DNA from 4 places in the Roseateles sp. GW821-FHT09B06 genome. Region 1 is predicted to be linked to each of the others. Evidence: predicted binding sites of a transcription regulator. Region 1 holds the regulator's gene; each other region holds the start of a gene.
What was found. Region 1 encodes sigma-54, which starts transcription at its own class of promoters, with help from an activator protein. Its sites were predicted from a motif close to TGGCANGNAANCTGCTTT; they were not measured.
Positions count from the first base shown of each region.

Region 2: AC07OQ_RS11830 (EDSAP-1 family PEP-CTERM protein) is a predicted target of sigma-54. The motif match lies at 1,490-1,507, and genes of this name have one in related genera.
Region 3: AC07OQ_RS17305 (transglutaminase family protein) is a predicted target of sigma-54. The motif match lies at 3,157-3,174, and genes of this name have one in related genera.
Region 4: AC07OQ_RS08035 (TorF family putative porin) is a predicted target of sigma-54. The motif match lies at 1,992-2,009, and genes of this name have one in related genera.

Region 1 is NZ_JBWKPM010000040.1:3,170-8,125, forward strand. Features, by position in the region: gene AC07OQ_RS22770 (16S rRNA (uracil(1498)-N(3))-methyltransferase) at 1-515, shown strand, start outside; gene AC07OQ_RS22775 (THUMP domain-containing class I SAM-dependent RNA methyltransferase) at 520-1,779, opposite strand; gene AC07OQ_RS22780 (RNA polymerase factor sigma-54) at 1,827-3,341, opposite strand; gene lptB (LPS export ABC transporter ATP-binding protein) at 3,429-4,199, opposite strand; gene lptA (lipopolysaccharide transport periplasmic protein LptA) at 4,196-4,822, opposite strand; gene AC07OQ_RS22795 (thiol:disulfide interchange protein DsbA/DsbL) at 4,875-4,956, opposite strand, start outside.
Region 2 is NZ_JBWKPM010000011.1:51,387-56,342, forward strand. Features, by position in the region: gene AC07OQ_RS11825 (FAD-binding oxidoreductase) at 1-1,349, shown strand, start outside; gene AC07OQ_RS11830 (EDSAP-1 family PEP-CTERM protein) at 1,545-2,513, shown strand; gene AC07OQ_RS11835 (GNAT family N-acetyltransferase) at 2,678-3,976, opposite strand; gene prsT (XrtA/PEP-CTERM system TPR-repeat protein PrsT) at 4,058-4,956, opposite strand, start outside.
Region 3 is NZ_JBWKPM010000021.1:37,847-42,802, reverse strand. Features, by position in the region: gene AC07OQ_RS17305 (transglutaminase family protein) at 1-3,045, opposite strand, end outside; gene recG (ATP-dependent DNA helicase RecG) at 3,196-4,956, shown strand, end outside.
Region 4 is NZ_JBWKPM010000006.1:199,835-204,790, forward strand. Features, by position in the region: gene amt (ammonium transporter) at 1-810, opposite strand, end outside; gene glnK (P-II family nitrogen regulator) at 854-1,192, opposite strand; gene AC07OQ_RS08035 (TorF family putative porin) at 1,220-1,939, opposite strand; gene AC07OQ_RS08040 (YifB family Mg chelatase-like AAA ATPase) at 2,207-3,727, shown strand; gene AC07OQ_RS08045 (TRAP transporter substrate-binding protein) at 3,847-4,809, shown strand; gene AC07OQ_RS08050 (TRAP transporter small permease) at 4,835-4,956, shown strand, end outside.

The DNA.
Region 1 (4,956 bases):
AGCTGGCGCAGGCGGTCACGCTGGCCCTCGCGATGCCGGCGAACGACCGCATGGACGGCCTGGTCGAGAAGGCCACCGAGCTGGGGGTGGCCCGCATCCAGCCGCTGATGAGCGAGCGCTCGGTGCTGCGCCTGAATGCCGAGCGGGCCGACAAGAAGGTCGCGCACTGGCAGGGCGTGGCCATCGCGGCCTGCGAGCAGAGCGGGCGCGCCGTCGTGCCGCGGATCGCGCCGGTGCGCACGCTGGCGGCCTGGCTGCAGGACCTGGCCCCGCTCGATGCGCCCCGGCAGCGCCGCTGGCTGCTGAGCCCGAGCGCGGCCCAGCCCCTGGGTGCGCAGACGGCGGCCGACGAGACCCTGGTGCTCAGCGGTCCCGAGGGCGGGCTCGGTCCGGCCGAGGAAGAGGCCGCACGCGCCTGCGGGTTCCTGGCCATGAACCTGGGGCCGCGCATCCTGCGCGCCGACACGGCGCCGCTGGCGGTGCTCGGGTGGCTGGCGCTGTCGGCGGTTCGCTAGGCACCTAGTCGGTGCTCGGCTTGTCCTTGCGGGCCGAGCCGGCCACCAGGTCGAAGCGGAACATGCGGCACTCGATCGGCCCGTTCCACATCGGGATGCGGCGCGATTCCTTGAGCCGCATCTTGCTGGGCAGCTTCATGTCCGGGCACAGCAGCCAGGCGGTCCAGCCGGCCGGATTCTGCGTGTAGGCGCGCTTCCAATGCGCGGCCAGGCGGGGGAAGAAGTCGTCGTCGGCGTCGCGTTGCTCGGAGCCGGAGGCGTCGCGATAGGCCGCGGCCTTGCCGCGCACCTCGATGCGCTCGCCATAGGGCGGGTTCATCATCACGGTGCCGGGCATGCCATCGGCCAGTTGCGGCGCCGGCCGCTCGAGCGCGTCGCCGCCGTTGAACTGGATGTACTGGGCCACGCCGGCGCGCTCGGCATTGCGGCGCGCGAAGTCGACCATGCGGAAGGCCACGTCGCTGCAGTAGATCGGCACGGCCGGCGCATGCTCGCGCGCCTTGGCCGCGGCCTTGATCTGCTGCCAGCGTGCGCGCAGCGGCTGGAAGGGCAGCTGGCGCTCGAAGGCGAAGCGGCGCTGCATGCCGGCGGCCATGCCGCAGGCGATCTGCGCGGCCTCCACCGCGATGGTGCCGGAGCCGCAGCAGGGATCGTGCAGCGCGCCGCCGCTCTCGGGCGTGCCCTTCCAGCCGGCCGCCGCCAGCATCGCGGCCGCCAGGGTCTCCTTCAGCGGCGCGTCGCCCTTGTCCTCGCGCCAGCCGCGCTTGAACAGGGGCTCGCCCGAGCTGTCGACATAGATCGTCGCGTACTCGGGGCCCACATGCATGACCACCGGCAGGTCCGGATAGCGGGTGTCGACGCTGGGGCGTTCGCCGGTGGCGTCGCGCAGCACATCGCAGATCGCGTCCTTGACGCGCAAGGTCGTGAAGTTGAGGCTTTGCAGCGGCGAACGCTGCGCGGTGACGTCGACGCGTATCGTGTTGGCGGGGGTGATCCAGCGCGTCCAGTCGATCTTGCGCGCCAGCGCGTAGATGTCGTCCTCGTGGCGGTAGGGACCGTCGATCAGCTCGATCAGCACGCGCTGGGCCAGGCGGCTCTCCAGATTGAGCTTCATCACCCCGTCGGCATCGCTCTTGACCGCAACGCCACCGCGCAGCGCCTCGACATGGGTCTTGGGCAGGATGGCCCGCACCTCCTCCTCCAGCCAGGGCTCGACGCCGCTGGGGCAGGACAGGAACAGGTGCAGGGTTTCGTTCTGGGACATGGCTGGGGCGCGAGGGTTCAGGCCCGTATTGTCCCAGGTCGGCCGGGCTACATGGTTTTGCGCAAGTTTGCCGGCGCGATCTTGAGCGCCTCGCGGTACTTGGCCACGGTGCGGCGTGCCACCTGGATGCCCTGCTCCTCCAGCATGTTCGACAGCGCGCTGTCCGACAGCGGTTTGGCCGCGTCCTCGGCGGCGACGAACTGCTTGATCAGCGCGCGCACCGCGGTGCTGGAGGCGTTGCCGCCGGCCTCGGTCGACAGGCCGGAGCCGAAGAAATACTTCAGCTCGAAGGTGCCGAAGCGCGTCGCCATGTACTTGGCATTGGTCACGCGCGAGATGGTGGATTCGTGCAGGCCCAGCTCGTCGGCGATCTCGCGCAGCACCAGCGGCTTCATCGCCAGCTCGCCATGCGTGAAGAAGCCCTTCTGGCGCTCGACGATGGCCTGCGAGACGCGCAGGATGGTGTCGAAACGCTGCTGGATGTTCTTGATGAACCAGCGCGCCTCCTGCAGCTGGCCGCCCAGCGGCGTGTTGCTGACGCCGCCGCGCGTGGCGCGCAGGGCCTGGGCGTAGAGCTCGTTGATGCGCAGCTTCGGGGCCACCTCGGGATTGAGCATGACGCGGAACTCGCGCCCCACCTTCTGCACGATCACGTCCGGCACCACCACCTGGGCCTGGCCATGCGCGAAAGGGCGGCCGGGTTTGGGCTCCAGGCCGGTGATCAGGGCCTGGGCCTCGCGCAGCAGGGTCTCGTCGGCGCCGGTCAGGCTCATCAGGCGTTTCAGGTCGCGCTTGGCCAGCAGTTCCAGGTGCTGCTTGCAGATCAGGATGGCCACCGCCTGGGCCTCGCTGCGCGGCCGGGCGCGCAGCTGCAGCAGCAGGCATTCGGGCAGGTCGCGTGCGCCCACGCCGGCCGGCTCCAGGCTCTGCAGCCATTTCAGCGCGCAGCGCAGCCGGTCCAGCAGTTCCTCGCGCGTCTCGGGATCGGCCTCGGGGCCCGTCAGGGCTTCGGCCAGTTCCTCGAGGCTGTCTTCCAGATAGCCATCCTCGTTGAGCGACTCGATCAACACCCGCAGCGCCGCCCGGTCTTCGGGGCTCAGCATCATGCCGGCCAGCTGCAGATTCAGATGCTCCTGCAGGCTCAGCCCCGGGGATTCCTGCTCCGGGCGCTCGCCGTCCTCGTCGCCACCGCTGCCGGAGGCATTGCCGGGCAGTTCGCGGATGCCGTCGAAATCGTCGCGCTCGGTGCCGTTCTCCCAGTCCTCGCGCTCGGTGGTGCCGAAGTCCTCGGCACGTATCTCGTCCTGCGGCGCGTCGGCGTCGGGCGTGCTGCTGCTGCCGGCGCCGTCTTCGGCGCTGCTGCTCTGGCGTGGCTCCGGCATCTCGGGCGGCGGAGCGTCGGCGAACTCCTCGTCGGTCTCCAGCAGCGGGTTCTGCGCCAGCATCTGCTCGACCTCCTGGTTCAGCTCCAGGGTCGAGAGCTGCAGCAGCCGGATCGACTGCTGCAGCTGAGGGGTCAGGGCCAGGTGCTGGCTGAGGCGAACCTGCAGGGAGGGTTTCATCGGCTAGGCCGGGCGCAGGGCCGTCCCGAGGCCGGCCTGCGCCCCCGCGGGGGGCAGTGAACGGAGTGAGCGTGGGGGCTTCATCGGCTACATCCTGAAATGTTCGCCCAGATAGACCTTGCGCACGTCGGCGTTCTCGACGATCTCGTGCGGCGTGCCCTCGGCCAGCACGGCGCCCTCGCTGATGATGTAGGCGCGGTCGCAGATGCCCAGGGTCTCGCGGACGTTGTGATCGGTGATCAGCACGCCGATGCCGCGGCTCTTCAGGAAGCGGATGATGCGCTGGATCTCCAGCACCGCGATCGGGTCGACGCCGGCGAAGGGCTCGTCCAGCAGGATGAAGCGCGGCTGGGTGGCCAGCGCGCGCGCGATCTCGACGCGCCGGCGCTCGCCACCGGACAGCGCCGGCGCCGGGCTGTCGCGCAGCTTCTCGATCGAGAGCTCGCCCAGCAGGCTGTCCAGCGCCTGCCTGATCTGCGCCTTGTCCCAGGCGCGGCCCTGCGCGTCGCGCTGCAACTCCAGCACGGCGCGGATGTTCTCCTCCACCGTCAGCTTGCGGAAGATCGAGGCCTCCTGGGGCAGGTAGGACAGGCCCAGGCGCGAGCGCTGGTGGATCGGCAGGCGCTGCACCGACTGGCCGTCGATGCGGATCTCGCCGGCGTCCGCCCGCACCAGGCCGACGATCATGTAGAAGCTGGTGGTCTTGCCGGCGCCGTTGGGCCCCAGCAGGCCCACCACCTCGCCGCTGTGCACGTCGAGGTGGACGTTCTTGACCACCTTGCGCACGCCATAGCTCTTCTGCAGGCCCTCGGCCTCCAGGCGGCTGACGGGAGCCGTCTGCGGGGCGGCGGCGCTCATGAGGGCTTGCGCGGCAGCAGGGTGATGCTGGGCTGCAAGGTCAGGCCCGGCGCCGAGGCGGCCGGCTCGGGGGCCGAAGCCGCCCGCGGCATCAGCACCACGCGCCCGCGGCCCGCCGGATGCGGCGAGCTCTGGCCGCCCTCGATGCTGAAGACCTCGGAGCGGTTGTCGTAATTGATCACCGCGCCGGTCACCTCGTCGGCCACCGAGGTGCCGCGCACGCGGCGCATCACGGCATTGCCGATGAAGCGCATGGTGTCGGAACGGGTGTCGTACTCGACCTGGTCGGCCGAGCCCTCGATGAACTCGCCGGACACGTCGCGCGCCTGGCGGAAGGTCACCTGCTTGGCCGCGGTGCCGCTGGCGTAGGCCTGGTAGTAGCCATCGCTGGTCTCGCGCACGTCCATGTGCTCGGCGCGCATCACCATGCTGCCCTTGCTGAGCACCACGTTGCCGCCCAGCTCGGTGCGTTGCTTGACCAGGTCCAGCCCGCCGCGGTCGTAGTCGACGATGACGGGTTTGTCCCGGTCGGCCTTGGCCGCCAGGGACCAGGGGGCCCAGCCCGCAGCCAGCAGGGCCAGGGCGGTCAGGGTCAAGCGAAAGGGGAGGGGCTTGATGGTCATTGCGGCACAGTTCTTGCAGACCATTCTAGCCCCGGATTCGGGCGAAGGCGCGTCAAGCCTTGCCGCTGCGCAGGCGTTCGATCAGGAAGTTGCTGGTCTCCAACGCCCGCAAACCCGACTGGATCTCGTTCATC
Region 2 (4,956 bases), on a different contig from region 1:
AGCAGGACTGCGCCCTGATTGACTTGTCGCCAATGAACCGGATCCTGCATTTCGATGCCGATCTGGGTGTGGTGACGGTCGAACCGGGCGTCACCCAGGGCATGCTGGCAGACTTTCTCGATGCCGGCGGTCATGATTTCATGGTGCCGGTCACCGGCGCCGGCCCCAGCTGCAGCTTGCTGGGCAACGCGCTGGAACGAGGCTACGGCATCACGCCGTACACCGATCATTTCGGCGCGGTCACCGACCTGGAAGCCGTTCTGGCCGACGGCAGCCTCTATCGCAGCGCGCTCCGCGAAGCCGGCAGCGAGGAACTCGCGCGGCTTTTCAAGTGGAACCTGGGCCCCTATACGAATGGGCTTTTCACGCAGAGCGGCTTCGGGATCGTGACACGCATGAGCATCCTGCTGGCCAGGCGTCCCGAGTGCATCCGTGTCTGCCTGTTCAGCCTGAAGGACGACGCCTTGCTGGAACCCGCGATCGATCGTATCCATGCAATTTTGAGCGGCCTGCCCGGCATCGTGGGCGGCCTCAACCTGATGAACCGACACCGGGTGTTGGCCATGACAGCCCCCTACCCCGAGGCCTCGCAACTGGATGCAGACGGACTCATTCCCGGCGAACTGCTCAATGCCATGGGGCGTGCCTATCAAATTGCCCCATGGACCGGTTTTGCCAGCCTTTACGGACCGCGGAGCATCGTCAAGGCCGCGCAGCGTGAGATTCGACGCCACCTGGCGGGAGTCGCCAGCCGCCTGCTATTTCTGTCGCAAGGGCAGGCTCAGACCTTGGCAAGAATGGCCTCCTGGGCGCCCGGAAAATTGGGGCACAAACTGACGCAAACCGCCACCACCCTGGCCTCCGCGCTTGAGCTGGTATCCGGCCGCCCGAATGAAACAGCCCTGCCACTGGCCTACTGGCGCGGGGGCCGCCCGTCCGGAGCCCAGGTGCGCAACCCTGCCACCGAGGGTGGCGGGGTCAGCTGGTATGCACCGCTCGTACCGATGCGCGCGAGCATGTTGCGCGAGTACGTCAACTTCGTTCACGGCACGACCCGGCGCTTCGGAATAGAACCCCTGATCACCTTCACCAGCATTGGTGAGCGCTTGTTTGATAGCACGGTGCCACTGCTCTTCGACAGAGTAGACACCGAGGCGGTGGCGCAGGCACGGAACTGCCTGGAAAACCTGATCGAAGAAGGCCGGCACAAGGGCTTTCATCCCTACCGACTGAATATCGATTCAATGCCGAGCTTCGCCTCTCGACATCCATGCTCGTCGGCCCTGGTCTCGAAGCTCCGTAAGGCCGTGGACCCCGGCAGCCTGATCGCGCCGGGACGCTATGCCTGACATGTCGGCCATGTCGGCCATGTCGGCCATGTCGGCCATGTCGGATAGTTTTACAGCCCACATGGCAGCCTCTCTTCATTTCACCGGTTTTTTTGCTTTTATCTTTTATAAATCAACAACTTAAGTATCAGCCACAAAATTGGCACGCATCATGCTTTATTGAGGACAGTCACCTTGACTGCACTGGAGACCTCAATGAATCTCAAGCAAACGAAGATCCTCGTCGCAATGGCTGCGGCGCTGGCCGGCGTTGCTGCGGCCCCGGCATATGCGGGCGCGTTGGCGGCAGCCGACCTGAATGTCACCGCGCTCTATCTGTCTGACGCGGCCGGCATCCCGCTCGCCGCGAATGCCAGCCTGGTCATCGGATCGGAATCGCGCACCGGCACCGCCAATGCGAACTACAACGGCGTGTCCGCCATTGGTCCCGGCCCCGGCAGCCTGAGTTCCAATGCGATTGGCGCCCCTATCGATGTGCTGGCACGCTGTGTTGGCCCGGATTGCGGCACCGTGGCCGGCACGTTGTACGGCGGCAACTACGAAAACAATGGGACGGCGCATATCCTGCCGCCGCCCACGGCGAACTTTGCGCTGGGCGACATGAACATCAGCGGTTCGGCTGTTGGTGGGGCGGTGCAAGGCCTGACCCGGGCCGATGCAGCCGCCATTGGCCCGAACAACGAGGGCGGCAGCAATGCCACCATCCTGAATTCGGCCTCGGTCACCTCGACTTTCACGGTCGGCACCAGTTTCAACGGACGGGTTGCCATCACGGCCGATGCCTATCATGCGCTGTGGGTGAGCAATGCCCTGAACCGCAAGGACCAAGCCTCGGGTGGCATCTCTTGGCTGATGACCCTGAATTGCAACCCGGGAAATGGGCAGAGTTGCGCTTCGTTCGGCTCCACCTTGGTCTTCCAGCCCACCGAACTCAACAAGACCGGGTTCGTGACCGACAGCGCATTCAACACCAGCTACAGCTTCAGCGGTACGGCAATATCTGATGCCCGCGACTTCGTTGCTGGCAACACCTATACCCTGTCCATCATCCAGGCGAGTAACGTAACCGTGATCAGCGCCACCCCCGAGCCGGCCAGCTTGGCCTTGGTAGGCGCCGCGCTGCTGGGTCTGGGCGTCGCTTCGCGCCGTCGCAGCAAGAAGTAAATTCCGCCGTCAGGCAAACCCAAAGGGGCCACTTGGCCCCTTTTTTGTTTATCTAGATGTCCCGTTTGATCTCGACCACCGGCCCGCGCCCTGCGTCGGCGGTGCGGCAGTCGATCTTCATCAAGCTGAAGTCCCCCGGGACGTCAGCAAGCTGGTACGTCTTCTCACGCGCATTGCAATAGGTCGTCCGACGTATGCCCCACCTCGAGCGCTGCCACACAGCGCCGCCAGGCAGCGTCTGGCTCATCCAGCTTGAAGCCGAAGAACTCGCTGGACTCGCTTTGCTTCTTGCGCACGGCCTTCACGTGGATCAACGAACGCTCCCCTTCGCCCAAATCAATGACGGCCTCGCCATCAATGTCCAGGGGAAGATCCAGTTTCGACTCGGCTTGAAAACCAGATAGTGATACCTCAACGACAGTCAGCATAAAGACCCGATCGCTGCCTTCCAATTGGAATCGGACTTGTCCAGGGCAACGCAACGAATAGCGCTGGTGCCGTCGCAAAGGGTGATCTCCTGTCGCATTGCTGCCGAGCATTGGTAAAACCCAACGGTACTCCGTCAGTTGATAGATGGACCACAGCAAAGCCTTGCGCCTGTCATCGAGTCTTGCGAAGGTGTCGCTGCATTTGTTGAAAAAGTGATCGAGCAGCACCGGCGTCATCACTGGATCATTGGTCGTGAAATACCTCCGCTTCGGAAAGCGAATATTCTGCAGGCGTAATCCAACAAAGTATTTGTAGAGATTTTTTCGCGGACGACGACGCCCGTAGATCTCGCGGAAGACCTCCGGCGCAACTCCCAGGTCCAAACTGGCCCCAACGGCCGGCGCACCATTGGCAAAGTCATAGTGATCCACCGGCCGCTCACGCAGGCGCCTGAAAAACAAGAGGGACTCGTAGAGTTCGATTTTCTCCGGATTGACCGCGATGACCAAATGGCGCGTATCGAAAAACTCCGTGCAGTATTCATACATGAACTTCATTAACGGAAACAGGATCGCTCCGCCCGTCTTCCGAAAGTCCGGGTGCACGGCCAGCGCCGAGATCTCAGCGATGTTTCCCGCCTGAGCCCGTACCGGCTCGAGGTCGAAAATCTGCTGCAGCGGGAAACCGAACACCCCCTCCCGCACCATCGACATGGTGCCGACCACCTTACCCTCATACTTGGCGCACAAGGTCGTCGTGGTCGGCAATGCGTGATAGATGGTGATGCGCATGCCCGATGGGTCCGGCTTCATGAAGCCACTTGCCACATAGGCATCGTGCAATATTCGGAAACACGCTTCCAGGTCTTCTTTGGTCTTCGCGATCTCCAGCACCAGGCGCGAATCTGGCTCTGGATCGCAATCGATCATGTGTCGGTAGACTGCGAACCGTGCATCGGTCGGCAGATAGCCAAACAGGCGACGCAATCCCTGATGGAGTCTTTTACGCAAACTTGATCGACGAATCTTTTTCATGGTCTGCCCCCTATGTACGCCCGCCCAGCCATGCCCCCTTGCTCAACAGCAGCAATTCAACAGTTCGACAACAAGTCACGCTCAAAGTGACATTGACAGTTTCTTAACGTCGGCCTGCTGTGCGAATTTATCGCCAAGCTTTGCTAAGCGATCCAACTCCTCCTTCGCCTCCGATTTCCTGCCTGCCGCGACAAGAAATTTCGCGAGATGCAGGCGATGCAAGTGGTATTCGGGCGCCAAGGCAATCGACTTCTTCTGCAAATCGATCGCTTCGTTCAATCGACCCTGGCCCGCATGGATTTCAGCCAAGGTATCCATGAATTCCGGCCTGTTCGGCACAGCTTTATTGGCACGCTCGGCCAGTTCCAGTGCACCCTCTCTCTTCTGGCGGTAGAGCATCCAGGCCAGATTGTTCAACGCCGCACCATTGTTCTGATCCATCTCCAGCAATCGCCGGTAGTACCGCTCCGCAACATCCAGTTGCCCTTGGGCAGTGGCGAGATCAGCCAGGTAGGTAATGAAGAACGCATCGTTCGGCACACGCTGCAGCCTTTGCTTTTCCAGGGCCGTGGCCTCGTCACGCTTGCCCATGGCCACGAGCGTTCGATGCAGACGGATGGCCAGCCCCGGAGCGCCGGTCCGATCAAGCCCCTGTTTGAAGACGGCCGCGGCGCCCGACAAGTTCTTTTGGGCAAGAGCGATGTCTCCCTCCAGCATATAGCCCGTGAAATCACTCGTCTGCCGAGACTGCGCCATGCGCGCGATTTCCAGAGCCTGCTTGTGCCGTCCGGCCGCCATTTCCAAGGCAACCAGGGCTTGATAGCTTGGCATATGGTCGGGTACCGCAGCGATGGCCCGCCTATAGGTTTGCAGCACCTGCGCGTCGTTCCTGCTCCGTGCGTAGGCGTCCGCCAGGAGCATATAGGGCTGCGGCAATTCCGGCCGCTTGGCAATCAGTTTGGAATAAGTGCTGATGGCCT
Region 3 (4,956 bases), on a different contig from region 1:
CAGCGAGGAGTCGACATAGCGCACCGTGCCGCCGGCGGCGCCCTCCTCGCCCATCACATGCCAGGGCTCCAGCGCGTTGCGCAGGGTCAGGTGCACGCCGGCCACGGCCAGCTCGCCGGCCTTGGGGAAGCGGAACTCGAAATGCGGCGCGAACCAGGCCGGGTCGAAGGCATGGCCGGCGCGGCCCATCTCCTCCAGCACGTCGTCGAAATCCATCTGCACGAAGCTGGGCAGCAGGAAGCGGTCGTGCAGCTCGGTGCCCCAGCGCACCAGCGGGGCGCGGTAGGGCTCGGCCCAGAAGCGCGCCACCAAGGCGCGCAGCAGCAGCTGCTGGACGATGCTCATGCGCGCATGCGGCGGCATCTCGAAGGCGCGCAGCTCCAGCAGGCCCAGACGCCCGGTGGCCGAGTCGGGCGAGTAGAGCTTGTCGATGCAGAACTCGCTGCGGTGGGTGTTGCCGGTGACGTCGACCAGCACATTGCGCAGCGAGCGGTCCACCAGCCAGGGCGGCATCTGCGCGCCGTGGACCGCCCGGCTGCGCTCGATCTCCGCGAGCGCGATCTCCAGCTCGCGCAGCTGGTCGTTGCGCGCCTCGTCGACGCGCGGGGCCTGGCTGGTCGGACCGATGAAGAGGCCCGAGAACAGATAGCTCAGCGAGGGGTGGTTGTGCCAGTAGGCCAGCAGCGAGGCCAGCAGGTCGGGCCGGCGCAGGAAGGGCGAATCGGCCGGCGTGGCGCCGCCCAGCACGAAATGGTTGCCGCCGCCGGTGCCGGTGTGGCGGCCGTCCAGCATGAACTTCTCGCTCGACAGGCGCGACTGCCGGGCCGCCTCGTAGAGGAACTCGGTGTGGGCGACCAGTTCCTTCCAGTTGTGCGCCGGGTGGATGTTGACCTCGATCACGCCGGGGTCGGGCGTGACCTGCAGCAGCTTCAGGCGCGGGTCGCGCGGCGGGCCGTAGCCCTCCAGCACGATCTTGACGCCCAGCTCGACGCAGCTGGCCTCCACCGCGGCCAGCAGCTCCAGGTAGTCCTCCAGCCTTTCCAGCGGCGGCATGAAGACATAGAGCACGCCGCGGGCCCGGCCGGTGCCTGCGGCCTTGGCGCCGAATTCGGCCGACGGGCCGTTGGCCCGTCGGGGATCGCGCGCCTCCACGCACAGCGCGCTGCGGGTGATCCAGTGCGCGCTCTGGAAGCGCTCGGGGCGCTGGTCGAGCGGATCGGTGAACAGCAGGGCCGGGCCGAGGCCGCCCCCCTCGCCCTCGCCCTCGCCCTCGCCACCGCGAATGCCATTGCCGACGCCGCGCCGGTCCGCCAGCGGCTGCGTGCGCAGCCGCGCTGCCGCCGGCAGCGCGCCACGCGGGGCGAACGGGTCCTGCTCGATCAGATAGGGGTAGTCGCTCTTGCCGACCCAGGGCAGCGAGTCCAGCGGCAGGCGGTAGCCCATCGGCGAGTCGCCCGGGAACAGGTACATGCGCTCGTCGCGGAAGAACCAGGGGCCGCTGACCCAGGGCGCGCCGGCCAGGCCGGGAGCGCCCGCTTCGCCCTTCTTGATCGGCAGCACATAGCCGACCACCTGAGACAGGCCTTGCTCGAAGATGCGGCGCAGGCGGCTGCGCTCCATCTCGTCGTCCAGCTTCGATTCGAAGGGGTCGACATTGACCGGCAGGCGGCGTTCGCGCCACAGGTAGTACCAGGTGTCTTCAAAGCCGGGCTGGACGAAGCCCGGATTCAGCCCCAGGCGGGCGGTGAGCGCGTGGATGAAGGCGCGGGCATCCTCGCTGGTGTAGGCATGGGCCTCGCGCTCGTCGGCGAACAGGCTCGGATCCTGCCAGCAGGGCTGGCCGTCGGCACGCCAGCAGATCGACAGGGCCCAGCGCGGCAGCTGCTCGCCCGGGTACCACTTGCCCTGGCCGTAGTGCAGGAAGCCGCCCCGGCCGTACTCGGCGCGCAGGCGCTGCACCAGCTCCTGGGCGTAGAGGCGCTTGGTGGGGCCCAGCGCGTCGGTGTTCCATTCGGCGCCGTCGCGGTCGTCCACCGCGACGAAGGTGGGCTCGCCGCCCATGGTCAGGCGCGCGTCGCGGTCCAGCAGCTCGGCATCGACCTGCTCGCCCAGGCGCAGCACGGCGGACCATTGCGCTTCGGTGTAGGGCTTGGTGACGCGCGGCGACTCCCAGATGCGGGTGACGGCCATCTCGTGGCCGAACTCGACCTCGCTCTCGTCCACCGCGCCGCTGATCGGCGCGGCGCTGGAGGGCTGGGGCGTGCAGGCCAGCGGGATATGGCCCTCGCCGGCAAACAGGCCGGAGGTGGGGTCCAGGCCGATCCAGCCGGCGCCGGGCAGATAGACCTCGCACCAGGCATGCAGGTCGGTGAAGTCCACCTCGGTGCCGCTGGGGCCGTCCAGCGCCTTCTGGTCGGGGGTCAGCTGGATCAGGTAGCCGGAGACGAAGCGCGCCGCCAGGCCCAGATGACGCAGCAGCTGCACCAGCAGCCAGCCGGAGTCGCGGCAGGAGCCGGAAGCCTTGGCCAGGGTCTCCTCCGGCGTCTGCACGCCCGGCTCCATGCGGATCAGGTAGGACACGTCCTGCTGCACGCGCTGGTTCAGCGCCACCAGGAAGTCGATGGTCGGCACCGGCTCGCGCGGGATGCCAGCCAGGTAGGCCGCCAGCCGCTGGGTGGCCGGCCCGGTCACCAGATAGGGCGCCAGCTCGGCGCGCTGGCCGGCCTCGTAGTCGAACGGCACCTGCTGGGCATGCGGCTCGAGGAAGAAGTCGAAGGGGTTGTAGACCGACATCTCGGCCACCAGGTCGACGGTGACCTTGAACTCCGTGGCCTTGTCGGGAAACACCAGGCGCGCCAGGTAGTTGGCGAAGGGATCCTGCTGCCAGTTGATGAAATGCCCGGCCGGCTCCACCGTCAGCGAGTAGGACAGGATGGGGGTGCGGCAATGCGGCGCGGGCCGCAGGCGCACCACCTGGGGCGACAGCCCGACCCGGCGGTCGTAGCGATAGCGCGTGACATGCTTGAGCGCGACATGGATGGACAAGGCGTTCTCCCAAAGCAAGGAACCGGCAGCGCGAAGCATCGCAGATCGGGATGACATGCGGCATAGGGCATACGGGCCGTGCCCGGCCCGGACGCCGCGCTCGCACCTTGCTCAGCAATAAGCAGGCCAGCCCAAGGCAGAATCCCGCCCATGCCCGAGGCCAGCCCCGCCCCCGCCACCGCGTCGCCCCCCAAACCCAAGTCCGCGCCGCAGAAGGCCATGGAGAAGCTGGGGCTGACGCGCGACATCGACCTGGCCCTGCACCTGCCGCTGCGCTACGAGGACGAGACGCGGCTGACGCCGATCGCGCAGGCGCGCGAGGGCGACACGGTGCAGTGCGAGGGCGTCGTGACCGAGTGCCGCGTCGAGCTGCGCGGTCGGCGCCAGCTGATCGTGAAGATCGAGGACGAGGCCGGCGCCCAGCTGCTGCTGCGCTTCATCCATTTCTACCCCGCACACCAGAAGACCATGGCGGAGGGCCAACGCCTGCGCGTGCGCGGCGAACTGCGCGGCGGCTTCTTCGGGCGCGAGATGGTGCACCCGCATTTCAGGGCGGTGGACGAGGACACGCCGCTGGCGCAAAGTCTGACCCCCGTCTACCCGACCAGCGCCAGCCTGCCCCAGGCCTATCTGCGCAAGGCGGTGGCGGCCGGCCTGCGGCGCGCGGATCTCGCCGAGCTGCTGCCGCCGGACACGGTGCCGCGCCAGCTGCCCACGCTGCGCGAGGCGCTGGACTTCCTGCACCACCCGCCGCCGCGCCTGGGTCTGGCCCAGCTGGAGGACCACAGCCACCCGGCCTGGCAGCGCCTGAAGTTCGAGGAGCTGCTGGCCCAGCAGCTGAGCCAGCTGCAGGCCCAGCGCGAGCGCGCGCGGCTCAAGGCGCCCGCCCTCAGGGCAGCGCGCGGTGGCCTGCACGAGCAGCTGCTGGCCGCCCTGCCCTTCGGCCTGACCGGGGCGCAGCAGCGCGTCGGCGAGGAGATCGCGCAAGACCTGGCCCGCCCCGCACCGATGCACCGCCTGCTGCAGGGCGATGTCGGCGCGGGCAAGACCGTGGTCGCGGCACTGGCCGCGGCGGTGGCGATCGACGCCGGCTGGCAATGTGCGCTGATGGCGCCCACCGAGATCCTGGCCGAGCAGCATTTCCGCAAGCTCGTGGGCTGGCTGGAGCCCTTGGGCCTGAAGGTGGCCTGGCTGACCGGCAGCGTCAAGGGCCGCGCGCGCCAGAAGATGGTCGATGCGGTGGCCGACGGCTCGGCCCAGCTGGTGATCGGCACGCACGCGGTGATCGAGGACAAGGTCAGCTTCAAAAAGCTGGGCCTGGCCATCATCGACGAGCAGCACCGCTTCGGTGTCGCGCAGCGGCTGGCGCTGCGCAAGAAGCTCGCCGGCCAGGCGCTGGAGCCGCATCTGCTGATGATGAGCGCGACGCCGATCCCGCGCACCTTGGCGATGACCTATTTCGCCGACCTGGACGTCTCGACCATCGACGAGCTGCCGCCGGGTCGCACGCCCATCGTCACCAAGGTGTTCGCCGACGAGAAGCGCCACAACGTGATCGAGCGCATCCGCGACGAAGTGGGCGACAAGGGCGCGCAGGTCTACTGGGTCTGCCCCTTGATCGAGGAGTCGGAAACGCTGGACCTGAAGAACGCCACCGAGACCCATGCCGAGCTCAGCGCCGCCCTGCCCGGCCGCCTGGTGGGCCTGCTGCACGGCCGCATGCCGAGCGCCGAGAAGGCCGCGGTGATGGCGCGGTTCAGCGCCGGCGAGATGAGCGTGCTGGTGGCCACCACGGTGATCGAGGTGGGCGTGGACGTGCCCAATGCCAGCCTGATGGTGATCGAGCATGCCGAGCGCTTCGGCCTCTCGCAGCTGCACCAGCTGCGCGGCCGCGTCGGCCGCGGCGCCAAG
Region 4 (4,956 bases), on a different contig from region 1:
CACCATGTAGGCGCCGACCAGGCCGGCCACGGCGGCGTTGATGTGCACCACGGTGCCGCCGGCGAAGTCCAGCGCGCCCCATTGCCAGATCAGGCCGGCCTTGCCGGTCATTTCCTCGGCCACATTGGCGGCCGCGTAGGCGTCCGGTCCCATCCAGAACCAGACCATATGGGCCATCGGGATGTAGCTGAAAGTGAACCACAGGGCCAGGAACAGCAGCACGGCGCCGAACTTGATGCGCTCGGCGAAGGCGCCGACGATCAGGCAGGCGGTGATGCCGGCGAAGGTGGCCTGGAAGGCGGCGAACAGCACCTCGGGGATGTAGACACCCTTGCTGAAGGTGGCCGCGTTGGCGAAGGTGCCGGCGGCGTTGTCCCAGATGCCCTTGAGCAGCACGCGATCGAAGCCGCCGACGAACTTGTTGCCCTCGGTGAAGGCCAGGCTGTAGCCGTACAGCACCCACAGCACGACGATCATCGAGAACGCGACCATCACCTGCATCAGCACCGACAGCATGTTCTTGCTGCGCACCAGGCCGCCGTAGAACAGGGCCAGGCCGGGCACGGTCATCAGGATCACCAGCAGGGTGGCGACCATCATCCAGGCGGTGTCGCCCTTGTTGGGCACGGGCGCCGGTGCGGCGGCCGCCGAGGCGGCCTCGGCCGGCGCGGAAGCAGCAGGAGCCGCGGCGTCGGAGGCTGCGGCCACCACGGCAGCGGCGGGGGCCGAGGCGGCATCCTGGGCCCAGACGGCCGGGGCCGGGGCGAACACCGCCGCGGCCAGCGCCAGGCTGGCAAGTAGTTTCTTCATGAGGGAATCTCCGGAAATTATTTGTTCGGTCTTGCGGGCGCGCTCAGAGCGCGTCCTGGCCGGTCTCGCCGGTGCGGATGCGCACCACCTGGTCCAGCGGCGACACGAAGATCTTGCCGTCGCCGATCTTGCCGGTACGGGCCGAGCTCTCGATCGCCTCGATGACCTGCTCGACCACGTCGTCGGCCACCGCCGCCTCGATCTTCACCTTGGGCAGGAAGTCCACCACGTACTCGGCGCCGCGGTACAGCTCGGTGTGCCCTTTCTGGCGGCCAAAGCCCTTCACCTCGGTCACGGTCAGACCCTGCACGCCGATGGCGCTCAGGGCTTCACGCACTTCGTCAAGCTTGAAGGGCTTGATGACGGCAGTGATCAGTTTCATGCGCTTCTCCTCGTCCACTCACTAGATTCAAAAGGTCTTCTTGACCGAGAACACAAAGGCATCCTTGCCCAGGTTCTTGTTCTTCGGCGCGTACACATAGGCGTCGGTGTCGGTGATGACGGCCGCCAGGCCGAAGACGAAGCCGGCGAACTCCTTGTTGACCGTGACCGAGTAGTCGGTATAGGAGAAGTCGCTGTTGTTCTTGACGCGCTGATAGCCGACATGGGGCGTGATCGTGTAGCCGTCGAACAGCTCGATGGTCGCGGCCGCCTCCAGGTACTGGCTGTTCTTGCTGTCGGCGAAGCCGAACAGATTGCTGACGCTGTGCGAGTACTTCAGCGTGGCCGGGCCCAGGCCCAGCGCACCGTAGATTTCCTGGGTGTTGGCGCTGGGATGCAGCTTGTTCTTGGGATAGCTGTAGGTCAGCACGCCCACATCGACCGTGACCCCCTTGAGCAGCTCGGTCTTGTAGCCGCCGTAGACGTCGATCTCGACGTCGGCATCGCCGCCGGCGTCCTTGATCCACTTGATCGACGAAGCCCAGGCGCCGACATAGAAGCCGCTGTCGTGGGCGTAGTCGATGCCGCCCTGCACGGCCGGACGCAGGCGGGTCTGGGAGATGCCGCGGTAGCGGTAGTCGGTCGTCAGGCTGACGTTGAAGGACAGGGGGCTGGCCTCCTGGGCCTGAACGACGGGCGCTGCGCCCAGGGTCAGGGTGGCGGCAAGCGCGGCAAGCATCAACTTCATCGCGGGACTCCTAGCTGGATTTGTGTATGGGGAGGCGGGACTTCGCAGCAGCGTTGCAGCTTCCGTGCCAGGCGCCGCCCCATCGGTCGGCCGTCATTCCATGCGAGAAGATCCCCCGGATTGCACCGTTTTGGTTCCGAAATGTCAAAGCTCCAGCTTGGTGCGTGCCCCTTTTCCGTGCATCACGGCGCCGCCACAAGCGCCTCGGCGGCGCCACAATCGACCCGGGAACTTGGTCTGCGCCACAGGCGCCGGGAGGGCCGTCCGATGTCCTTGGCCGTTGTCCACAGCCGCGCGCTCGATGGGCTGGCCGCCGTGCCGGTCAGCGTGGAGGTCCATCTGGCCAACGGCCTGCCCTCCTTCACCCTGGTCGGTCTGGCGGACACGGAGGTCAAGGAGGCGCGCGAGCGGGTGCGCGCGGCCCTGCTGAACAGCGGCCTGGGCTTCCCGCACAACAAGCGCATCACCGTAAACCTGGCGCCGGCCGACCTGCCCAAGGAAGGCGGCCGCTTCGACCTGCCGATCGCCCTGGGACTGCTGGCCGCCAACGGCCAGATCGACGCCGCACGCCTGGCCGGGCTGGAATGCGCGGGCGAGCTGTCGCTGGCCGGCGAGCTGCGCCCGGTGCGCGGCGCGCTGGCCATGGGTCTGGCGCTGCGCCATGGCGGTGCAGCGCGCGCCCTGGTGCTGCCCGAGGCCAGCGCGCAGGAGGCCGCCCTGGTCGGCGAGGCGCGGGTACATGGCGTGCGGCATCTGCTCGATCTGGTGGCGGCGCTGAGCCCCGGCAGCACCGAGACGCTCGCGCGGGCCCGGCCGGCGCAAGGCCCGGCCATGTCCGAGACGCCCCTGCCCGATCTGCGCGACATCAAGGGCCAGCCCGGCCCCAAGCGTGCCCTGGAAATCGCCGCGGCCGGGGCCTTGAGCCTGCTGCTGATCGGCCCGCCGGGCACCGGCAAGTCGATGCTGGCGCAGCGCCTGCTGGGCCTGCTGCCGCCGCTCAGCGACGAGGAGGCGCTGGAGTCGGCCACGGTGCTGAGCCTGGCCGGCCAGTTCGAGCCCGCGCAATGGGGCCGGCGCGTGCTGCGCGCGCCGCACCACAGCGCCTCCAGCGTGGCCCTGGTGGGCGGCGGCTCGCCGCCCCGCCCCGGCGAGATTTCGCTGGCCCAGCATGGCGTCCTGTTCCTGGACGAACTCCCCGAGTACCCGCGCGCCGCGCTGGAGGCCCTGCGCGAGCCGATGGAGAGCGGCCGCATCCTGATCGCCCGCGCGGCGCGCCGCGCCGAGTTCCCGGCGCGCTTCCAGCTGGTGGCCGCGATGAACCCCTGCCCCTGCGGTCAGCAGGGCAACCCGCTGCGTGAATGCCGCTGCACGCCCGACCAGGTGGCGCGCTACCAGGCGCGCCTGTCCGGCCCCTTCCTGGACCGGCTGGACCTGCTGGTCGAGGTGCCGGTGCTGGCGCCGCAGACGCTGGCGGCGGCGCCGGACGGCGAGGCCAGCAGCGTCGTGGCCGCCCGCGTGGCGAGCGCCCATGCCCGGTCGCTGGGGCGCCAGGGCTGCGCCAACGCGCAGCTGACGGCCGGCCAGCTGGAACAGCATGCGCAGGCCAGCCCGGCCGCCACCGCGCTGCTGCAGAAGGCCGCGGCGCGCCTGGGCTGGTCGGGCCGCGGCTACCACCGGGTGCTGCGGGTGGCCCGCACCATTGCCGACCTGGCCGCCAGCCCCGCCATCGAGCCCGCCCATATGGCCGAGGCCGTGCAGCTGCGACGCGGTTTGCAGGCCTCGGGTTAATACGGAGAACGCCCCGGCGATCAGCAAATGTTGAGTCCGATGATCATTATTTCTCGGTCGACCTTTGCGCCGGATTGCCGGACATTCGCGCCACTACCCATGCCCCAAGGAAGCCTCCGATGAAACGTCTGTTGCTCAGCGCCACCGCCGCCGTCCTGCTCTCCAGCGCCGCCCAGGCCGTCACCTGGAATATGTCGGCCGAACAGCCGGACGCCAACTACCTGACCCAGAACGTGCGCCAGTTCGCCGAGGACGTGAAGGCCGCCACCGCCGGCCAGCTGGAATTCAAGGTGCAGAGCAATAGCGTGCTGCTGAAGCGCCCCGAGGTGAAGCGCGGCGTGCAACAGGGCATCGTGCCGATCGGCGAGGTGCTGATGTCGGCCCTGGGCAACGAGGACGCGATGTTCGAGATCGACAGCGTGCCCTTCCTGGCCAGCTCCTTCGACGCCTCCGAGAAGCTCTGGAAGGCCGCCCGCGAGCAGATCGCGCAGCGCCTGGACAAGCAGGGCCTGGTGCTGGTCTACGGCTCGCCCTGGCCGCCGCAGGGCATCTACACCAAGAACCCGGTGGCCGCGATCGGCGACTTCAAGGGCGCGCGCTTCCGCGCCTACAGCGCCTCGACCAGCCGCATGGTGACGCTGATGGGCGCGGTGCCGACCACCATCCAGACCGCCGAGGTGCCGCAGGCCTTCTCGACCGGCGTGATCGACATGATGATCACCTCGCCGGCCACCGGTGTCGACACCCAGGCCTGGGACTACGTCAAGCATTACTACGACGCCCAGGCCTTCATCCCGCAGGCCATCGTCATCGCCAACAAGCGCTCGCTGGCGGCCCTGCCGCCGGCCCAGCGCCAGGCGCTGCTCGACGCCGGCAGACGAGCCGAGGCGCGCGGCTGGGCCCAGGCCCGCGAGCTGACCGCCAAGCTGACCCAGACCCTGGCGAGCAAGGGCATCTCGGTGCAGCCGGTGCCGGCCACCATCGCCACCGAGCTGAACAAGATCGGCGCGACGATGGCCGAGGAATGGACCAAGAAGGCCGGCCCGGACGGCGCCAAGGTCCTCGAAGCCTTCCGCAAGTAATCGAACCACAAGAAAGGCAATCACCATGGCTGTTCTCGACCGTCTCTCCAAGGCCTCCGGCGCGGCCTCGGCCATCGCGCTGGCCGCCATCGCCCTGGTGATCGCCGCGCAGATCGGCGCGCGCCTGGCCGGCCAGCAGATCCCGGC